DNA from 3 places in the Chryseobacterium sp. CCNWLW53 genome. Region 2 is predicted to be linked to each of the others. Evidence: riboswitches for the same ligand, from Rfam matches in the RefSeq annotation. Region 2 holds a riboswitch; each other region holds the start of a gene.
What was found. A riboswitch is a leader RNA that binds a small molecule or an ion and turns the genes downstream of it on or off. The one in region 2 is predicted to bind S-adenosylmethionine.
Positions count from the first base shown of each region.

Region 1: another riboswitch for S-adenosylmethionine. It lies ahead of V6R96_RS00595 (alpha/beta fold hydrolase); the one in region 2 lies ahead of V6R96_RS04240 (TonB-dependent receptor).
Region 3: another riboswitch for S-adenosylmethionine. It lies ahead of V6R96_RS01315 (TonB-dependent receptor); the one in region 2 lies ahead of V6R96_RS04240 (TonB-dependent receptor).

Region 1 is NZ_JBAOJR010000001.1:128,754-132,040, reverse strand. Features, by position in the region: gene V6R96_RS00600 (MGH1-like glycoside hydrolase domain-containing protein) at 1-1,135, opposite strand, end outside; SAM riboswitch class I at 1,323-1,429, shown strand; gene V6R96_RS00595 (alpha/beta fold hydrolase) at 1,487-2,425, shown strand; gene V6R96_RS00590 (ACT domain-containing protein) at 2,427-3,287, shown strand, end outside.
Region 2 is NZ_JBAOJR010000001.1:898,767-902,053, forward strand. Features, by position in the region: gene V6R96_RS04235 (alpha-amylase family glycosyl hydrolase) at 1-1,396, shown strand, start outside; SAM riboswitch class I at 1,499-1,607, shown strand; gene V6R96_RS04240 (TonB-dependent receptor) at 1,705-3,287, shown strand, end outside.
Region 3 is NZ_JBAOJR010000001.1:270,304-273,590, reverse strand. Features, by position in the region: gene pckA (phosphoenolpyruvate carboxykinase (ATP)) at 1-1,072, shown strand, start outside; gene V6R96_RS01320 (type II 3-dehydroquinate dehydratase) at 1,182-1,589, opposite strand; SAM riboswitch class I at 1,834-1,930, shown strand; gene V6R96_RS01315 (TonB-dependent receptor) at 2,014-3,287, shown strand, end outside.

The DNA of each region.
Region 1 (3,287 bases), 770 kb from region 2:
GATCGCCCTTCAGCCACTTTCCTACATTATAATGATAGAACTGTTTGTTCCAAAGAAGCCCTGCAAACGCCTGCCGTTGAACATTCCTTTCATCCTCATTCGTCGTTTCGCTCTGAATCTCATTGTAGAACTCATCCGTCTCGGCAATTCTGGTATTGAAGATCTCATCAAATTGATCAAAAGGTTCATCTGTTTCATCGGGACATAGCCTGAAATCAAAAATTTTGGACTGTCCCGCTCCAATCATTTCATCAATAATAAAAGATGCTTTGGTACCCCTTTTTTCAGGATTTACCGTATTACTTCCATAAATGATATGATCATTTATTCCATCTTTAAAATAGGTGTTTCCCGGATAAGGAGCTCCATATAATTTTGGGGTATTGGTTTCATTTTCACAGAAAGTACTTTTAGCCGCAAGATTTCTTGAATAGAGTTTTTTGATCGAAATGCTGTCGTGATTAATATCAATACATCCGTCATAGGAAGCATTCATTTGGCCCTTATATGTATTGTAACCCCATTTCCAGTTATTTCGGAACCAGGCGGTTGGAGCTATAACGATGGGAGCATCCTGCCGGCTTCTGTTGTGAACTGTTACTCTTGCAAGAATATCATTGTGGTCTCCCTTACAATATTCAATGAAAATATCGAAATATTCATCGTTATTAAAAATTCCCGTATCAAATATCTCATATTCAGGTTCCTTTTTGCTTCTCCTACCATTTTCTGCAACAAGATCATCGTAAGGAAATGCATTGATCGGATATTTATACACCATTTTCATATAGCTGTGGGTAGGTGTATTATCTAAGTAATAAAAGAGTTCTTTGATATCCTCTCCGTGATTACCCTGAGGATTGCTTAAACCAAAAAAGCGCTCTTTTACAATTTTATCTTTTTTGTTCCAAAAGGAAAAGGCAAAACAGAAAATCTGCTTTACATCGGAGATTCCAGCGATCCCTTCCTCGCCCCATCGGTAGGCATAACTTTCTGCATTATTATGGTTGGCGTAATGCCAGGCATTTCCGTTCGGGCTGTAGTCTTCGCGTACATTTCCCCATTGCCGGTTGCTGACGTATGGACCCCAGTTTTTCCATTTAGAATCTTGTAATCTTTCTTTTTCAACAGTCATATTTCATCACTTTTCAAGTACGAAGTTAGTTTTTTTGAAAAATAATTCCAATTCCTTCCGCCTGAAGAATTATTAACATAGCCTTGAAACACTTATTATTACACGGTTTTTTAATATTAAATATTTTTTCTTTTAAAATTTAAAAGAAAAGACTTATCTTTGCCGAGCGTTCATTCAAATATTGAAAATGTTATCAAGAAAGGTTGAGGGATTAGACCCTATGAAACCTTAGCAACCCTTTGTGCAAGCAGAGAAGGTGCTACGTTCTACCAATTTATTTTGGACAGATAACTTACTGAAGTTCTTTTCAGCCATTCCTGTGGCATTTTCAATTGTATTAAAATAATAGAATTGAAAACAGAACTAAACTATATTAATCTTTCGTATCGTACCTATTCCCAGAAGGAATACCATATCCCGTTGACTTATCAGATCTTCGGGAAAGACTTGTTTACAGCACCTGTTATATTGGTAAATCATGCTTTAACCGGAAATTCAAATGTTTCCGGTGAAAAAGGATGGTGGAAAAAGCTGATCGGTGAAAATCAGGTTATTGATACGACTCAATATACCGTTCTGTGTTTCAATATTCCCGGAAACGGATATGATCATTTTTTAATTGACGAATACGAAGACTTCACGCCTTCAGATATTGCAGAAATATTCCTGAAAGGGCTTGAAGCTTTACATATCAAAAATCTGTATGCCATTATCGGAGGTTCACTCGGAGGAGGGATTGCGTGGGAAATGCTTGCCAAGCAACCACAGTTGGCGGAGATCTTCATTCCTATTGCCTGCGATTTTAAAACGCACGACTGGCTTCATGCGCAGTGTCTGGTTCAGAAATTTTTACTGAACGGAAATGATGAGCCCCTGCAGAAAGCAAGAATTCATGCTATGCTGTGTTACAGAACACCTCAGTCCTTAAATGACAGATTTCAAAATAGATACGATCAAAAAAATCAGCGGTTAGAGTCCGAAGATTGGCTGGTTTATCACGGAAATTCATTAAACGAAAGATTTAGTTTAAAATCCTATAAACTGATGAATCACTTGCTGATGAATATGAACACTGAAGAAGAGCAGTTAACAAAAATCAGTGCCCGAATGCACTTAATTGCAGTAGATACAGATTTATTTTTTCCCGCTTCAGAAATTCGAATGTGCTTTGATCAGCTGAAAGAGAAAAAGAAAGAGGTTTTCTATCATGAAATACAGTCAATTCACGGGCATGATGCCTTCCTAATGGAATACGAACAATTAAATACTATCATAAAAAATATTTTGTAGAATGAGAAATGCTAACGAAATAAAGTTTTTAAAGAACAGATCAATCATCAAATTTGAAGGAGAAGATTTCCTGGGTGAAATCGGGATCGACGGAAGAATTTTTAAAGCGCTTACTTTGGCGCGCATCAGTGTAGGAGTGATCTCCCAACAGGCTATTGAAAACGGAATATCTATTCTGGTAAATGAGGCCGATGCAGAAAAAGCAGTGACTTGCCTGATCGATGAGTTTGAAGCAGAAAGGAAATCAGGAAAGGTTTCACAGATTTACAGCATCAATAATGTTTCCGTACTTGGGTTTGTGGCGGAAGATTTCAATAAAGTACTTGCAGAATTAGCCAGAAATAATGTCTTTCCACTTCTTCTCAACCAGGTTGCGGCCGAAAAGAGAGTGAATATTGTCGTTACCTCTTCCCAGGATGAGAAAACGAAGAATATCATTGAATCCGAAATTTTCAAAAAGCCTAAGACCGTTCACTTGGCAATCATTGGTCACGGAAATGTAGGCAAGACTTTAATAGAGCAGGTTTTACAATCTTCTGAAGAAATCAAAAGACGTAAAAAAATAGATCTTAAAGTGGTTGCAGTAGCCAATTCAAGAAAAATTGCATTCAATAAAAAAGGTTTTAATACAAATTGGAATGATGAGGTTTTAACAGCAGAACATCCGTCAAATGTTGAGGAATTAATCAACTTCTCAAAAGAAAACCAGCTGGAAAACCTGATCGTGGTAGATAATACGGCAAGCAAAGATTTTGTGAAAAATTACCATGCACTGGCTGAAAACGGTTTTGATCTGGTTTCATCCAACAAAATTTTCAATACTCTTCCAATAGAAGAATACCGTAAACTAAGATATACGTTG
Region 2 (3,287 bases):
TGGTGATGGCTATGGTGATGTTGCAGCCAATAATCCTTACTTCAATCAGGTGCCAAAGCATTCTTATAATGTTTTCCATGATTTCAACCATTCAAGTGCAGCAACTAAATATTATGTCGAAAGGACTTTACAGCAATGGCTGACTGAATATAAAATTGATGGATTCCGTTGGGACCTGACAAAAGGGTTTACCCAAAACTGTTCTGCAAATGATGAAGCCTGTACTAATGCATATCAGCAAGACAGGGTAGATGTTCTTAAATATTATGCTGATAAACAGTGGGGTATTGATCCGAATTCCTATATGATCTTCGAACATTTGGGAACCGATGCAGAAGAGCAACAGTGGGCCAACTATAGAATTGCCGAAGGAAAAGGGATAATGCTTTGGAATAAGCAGACTGAGCCTTACAACCAAAATACAATGGGCTATAAGGAAAACAGTAACTATGACAGAATGAACCACAGTCTTCATGGGTTTACCAATATGCATGCTGTAGGATATGGGGAAAGTCACGATGAAGAAAGATTAATGTTTAAAAACCTTGCGTATGGTGCGGTTAATGGAAATTACAACGTTACCAATCTGAACACTGCTCTTGAAAGAATGAAAACTTTCGGAGCAACATTCTTTACCATTCCTGGTCCGAAAATGATCTGGCAGTTTGGAGAGTTGGGATATGAATTCAGTATCAACCGATGCGCAGATGGTACCATCAATGATGGATGCAGAATTGATGAAAAGCCTGTTGCCTTTACTTTAGGATATGATACCAACGCCAACAGAAAAGCAGTGTATGATACTTGGGCTAAAATTATCAATATCAGAAATACCTATCCGGTTTTCAAATCCAAAACATATACTGTAGAGTCTAACAATCTTACCAACGATCCTGAAGGCCTGATCACCAGAATTTATGTATATGACAATTCAATAGCGGGAATGAAGAATGTGGTAGTTTTGGCGAATTATACCACTGCCGCTCAAAATGTTGTTCCTTACTTCCCTTATACAGGGCAGTGGCAGAACCTGATGGATAACTCTGTTTCTAATATTGCTTCTACAACAGCTCCTATTACCTTACAACCGGGAGAGTTCAGAATTTTTGGAAATTACGCAGGGGCACTGTCAGCATCTGATGTAAATGCTGCGAATAAACTCTCGCTTCAGATTGCAGATAATCCTGTGAAAAACGGTGTGGCAAAATTAATATATCACAAAGCCAAAAACGGAGAGATTGTTATTTTTGACATGAGCGGTAAAAAATTGGATTCCATTAAATTAAATACCGAAAACGGAACTTATGAATTGAAAGCGAATTACCCGCCGGGGACCTATTTGGTTCATCTACGGTCTGAAACAGGCACTGCCATTCAGAAGATGATTATTAAATAACAAAAGAGGGACGATAAACATCGTCCCTCTTTTTTATAAAACACTACAGAATATATAAATCTAATTTTTGCCAATTAAAAATATTAGTCTACTTTTGCAGTAGATTTATCAAGAAAGGTGGAGGGATTTGGCCCTATGAAACCTTAGCAACCTGCACGACTCTAAAAAGTGTAAAGGTGCTAATTCCAACCCAGTTTGGGGAAGATGAGAAAAGTCAATATTCTGACAACAATTCCATTTCTTGAAGTCTTTTATAGCTGCGGATGAGGTCCGTGGGGAATATTTATGATTAATTTATAAGGACAAAGATGAAAAAGTTAAGCCTGTCTGTTATACTCCTGGGAGCTGTTTTGGTGAACGCACAGGAACAGGAAAAAGGAAATCAGATCGAAGATATAATTATCGTAGGAAACCGCAATACGAAAAGGACAAAACTGGAAACACCGGTTCCCGTAGATGTTATCAATATAGAAAAGCTGCAGAAATCTGCACCACAGACTACGGTTCAGGATCTGCTGAATTATGTGATTCCATCATTTAATTCTGTAAGGCAGTCAGCATCTGACGGGACAGAACATATTGATCCTGTAAGCCTAAGAGGAATGGGGCCGGATCAGGTTTTGGTACTCATCAATGGGAAAAGAAGACACACCACTTCACTGGTCAATTATCAGAATACCGTTGGAAATGGCTCTGTAGGAACAGATCTCAGTACAATTCCGGTAATCGCTATTGACAGGATAGAAGTGTTAAGAGACGGGGCAGCTGCACAATATGGTTCTGATGCCATTGCAGGAGTAGTTAATATTATTCTTAAGAAAGATATAGGAGCATCAGCTTCAGCATCCTATGGAATTAGCGGAAGAAATGATGGTGAAACCTATCAGGCCGGAATCAATTACGGATCTTCTCTTGGGAAAAAGGAAAGTTATATAAACCTTTCATTGCAATTGAGCCACAGAGGAAAGACCACAAGAACTCAAAATCATGATCTGGACATTTTCGGAGATAATTTTGCCTATGAATTTGCTAATGATCCTATCGCGGCCAGAGCTGCTGATGATCAGATTATTAGAGAACGAGGCCTCACCAGGGATGACTTTAATTTTCAAATCGGGGATGCACAAATCAGGCAGGCCCAGTTGTTTTTTAATTCTGAATACCCTTTAAGTGAAAGCTTTAAGCTGTATTCCTTTGGAGGTTTCAGCATTAAAGAAGGAAAAGGCTTCGGTTTCAGAAGGCTTCCCGGAGAAAAAGATAATGTAGTTTCTTCTATCTATCCAAACGGATTTCAGGCCTCTTTGAACTCGCAGGTTTACGACTTTTCTTATGCTGTAGGGGCAAAATATAATGTTAACAACTGGTTGCTTGATGTAAGTAATACTTTCGGAAGCAATACTTTCAATTATAATGTAGACAATACCAATAATGCATCTTTAGGGGCGAAATCTCCAACGAGCTTTTATGCAGGAGCGCACAGCTTTCTTCAGAATACGGTGAATCTTGATGTTTCTAAAAATCTGAATCAGTTTAATATAGCATTTGGGGGAGAATTCCGTTTTGAGCAGTACGAGATCAAACCGGGAGATGAAGCTTCCTACACCCGGTATGATATCAATGGAAATCCTGCGGTTCCCGGATCTACCGTGGAGGGGAATGGCGGCTCACAATCATTTATCGGTTTTTCTCCGGACAATGCTTTAAAGAAATCCAGGAATTCAACAGCCGTATATGCTGATGTTTCTTATGATATCGCTAAAAAATTGAACATAGATCTGGCAGGAAGATTTGAAAATTATTCGGATTTTGGAAATACGCTGAATGGAAAACTGGCCGTGAGATATGAATTTGTAAAAGATTATGCAATACGGGCATCAGTAGGAACTGGCTT
Region 3 (3,287 bases), 630 kb from region 2:
TGAGAACTTCATTATGTTCAACCTTACTGAAAAACTACAGATCATCGGAGGTACTTGGTACGGAGGTGAAATGAAGAAAGGGATGTTTGCCATGATGAATTATTACCTTCCATTGAAAGGAATGGCTTCCATGCACTGTTCTGCCAACGTAGGTGAAGAAGGTGATGTAGCGCTTTTCTTCGGTCTTTCCGGGACTGGAAAAACAACTTTATCCGCGGATCCTAAGAGATTCCTGATTGGTGATGATGAGCACGGTTGGGATAATAATGGTGTATTCAACTATGAAGGAGGATGTTATGCTAAAGTTATTGACCTTTCAGAAGAAAAAGAACCGGATATTTTCAGAGCGATCAAAAGAGATGCACTTCTTGAAAACGTAGTGGTAAACAACGGAATTGCTGACTATAAAGACGGATCTATCACAGAAAATACAAGAGTATCTTACCCGATTTATCATATCAACAAAATTGTTCTTCCTTCTAAGGCAGGACATGCTAAAAAGATCGTTTATCTTTCTGCCGATGCATTTGGAGTATTGCCTCCGGTTTCTATTTTAGATGAAAACCAGGCACAATACCACTTCCTTTGCGGGTACACTTCCAAACTGGCGGGTACAGAAAGAGGAATTACTGAACCGGAACCATCTTTCTCTCCTGCGTTCGGAGAAGCTTTCCTTACCCTTCACCCAACCATGTATTCTAAAACATTGATCGGAAAAATGAAGGAGCACGGAGCTAAAGCTTACCTGGTAAATACGGGATGGAACGGAACTGGAAAGAGAATTTCTCTTAAAGATACCAGAGCAATCATTGATGCAATCATTGACGGTTCTATTGAAAATGCTCCTAAAGCTCAGGTTCCGATTATGAACCTTGAAATTCCTACACAGCTTCCAAATGTTTCTGAAGGCATCCTGGATCCTAGAGAAACATACAGCAGTGCTGCAGAATGGGAAGAAAAAGCAAGAGATCTTGCGACAAGATATATCAAAAACTTTGAACAGTATTGCGATACTGAAGAAGGGAAGAAGTTAATTGTTTCAGGACCACAGCTTCAGCAGCAGACTACTTAATACAGCAAAAGCCTCATCACCCGATGAGGCTTTTTATTTTAATGATATCAGAAATGTCATGCTGAGCGGAGCCAAAACATCTTATCCAAAAACATTGCAATTCTGTTTATTATTTCAAGCTTAAAATCGCTAGTCTGTACCCATCCATTCCAAAGCCGGACAATACCGCATCCGTATTAGCTGCCGTAACAGATTTCTGACGGAATTCCTCTCTTTTGTAAATATTACTGATATGAACCTCTATTTTCAGTTTTCTGATGTTTTTCAGGCAATCCGAGATAGCATACGAATAATGAGTATAGGCTCCGGGATTAATTACCAAAGCATCAAAGTCATCTTCCTGTAACCTGTTGATAATCTCTCCTTCAATGTTGGACTGATAATAACTTAATTCATGAGATGGAAATTCAGTTTTTAATTTTTCCAAATAATCCTCCATAGAAATATTTCCATAGATTTCAGGTTCTCTTGTTCCCAGTAAATTAAGGTTCGGGCCGTTTATAATTAAAACTTTCATGTTATAAATTTAAATAGTTTAGTTTGATTATAGAACTTTTTTTTGTACTAATTATCCATTTTGATTCTTTGTATTATATGTAATGATATTTGTCATGTTTAAATATTTCGTAATTCTATAACTCTTTGAAATTCTAAGTTTTGAATAAAATTTAAGTTAATTTTTGGAAATATTTCATAATAAAATTTAAAGTCTACTTGTTTTGTAGACTAATTGTTTTTAGATTTGCAAACATATTTCGATCGGCTTATAAAGAAAGATGGAGGGAACTGACCCTGTGAAATCTTAACAACCTGCCCTGGGCAAGGTGTTACATTCAGCCTATAAAGGAAAAATAAGCACTTGGTTTATCGTATTGAGCGATGCCCTTTGCTGTCTTTTCTGCAAAGGGCAAGTTTTCAATATATGATAAATAAAATTGATTATGATTAGTAAAAATTTAATTAATTCTAAAGTTTGGATTCCACCTGTTGCTGTATTTTTCTTAGGAATAATGGGCGTACAGGCTCAGACCCAAACTAAAAAAGATACGGTTAACGAAAAGGAAATCGATGAAGTGGTTGTCATTGCTTATGGTAAGGCTAAAAGAACAAGTTATACCGGTTCAGTAGCTACCATATCCAGTGATAAAATCAATAACAGACCGGTTACCAATATTACAAAAGCGCTGGAGGGGCAGGTTCCGGGAATTCAGGCAGTAAGTGCCTCCGGACAGCCGGGTTCTACTGCTTCTGTGAGAATAAGAGGGGTTGGCTCCATAAGTGCTTCAAGTGATCCGTTGTATGTGGTAGACGGAATTCCTTTTGACGGAAACATCAATTCCATCAGCCCCAATGATATTGAATCCATCAGTGTTTTGAAAGATGCAACGGCAAGTTCATTATATGGTTCAAGAGGAGCTAACGGGATTATTATCATCACAACAAAATCTGGTAAGAAAGGAGAATCAAGAATCAATTTTAATATCAGTCAGGGATTTTCCAGCAGAGCGGTAAAGGATTATAAGCAGGTAAGCACGGATCAATATTTTCAGCTGTATTGGGAAGCATTGAGAAACGGGTATAAATCGGGACAGATCACTTCTCAGCAGGCAGCACAGATGGCGAGTGATAACCTGACAACTGCTTTGGGAATCAATCCTTACGGAGCTGGTTTTCCCAACCCTGTAGGGACAGACGGAAAGCTTGTTCCCGGAGCAAAAGCATTGTGGAATGATGACTGGAGAGATATTCTTCAAAGAACAGCTTCCAGAAGCCAGGTGGATTTTGATATCAGTGGAGGCAGCGAGAAAAGCAATTATTTCTTTTCATTAGGATATCTTGATGACAAAGGAATTGCTATAGAATCTGGATTTCAAAAATTTTCCACCAGGTTAAAAATTAATTCGGAAGTAAAAAAATGGCTGAATGCAGGTGCTAATTTAAGCTATACCAACAGTATTCAGAATGCGCCGCCGTCTTCAGATTCGAGAACAGACAATATCATTAATGCGGCAAGGGTAATTCCGTCTTTCTATCCGTATTATGAAAGAAATGCAGATGGAAGCTATGTGCTGGATGCTGGAGGAAATAGAATTTATGATTTCGGGAAATACCGGCCTACAAGTGCATTGCAGAATCAAAATGCAGCGGCAACACTGCCTCTGGATAAGAACGAGAATAAAGAAGACAATTTCTCAGGAAAAGGTTTTTTAGATTT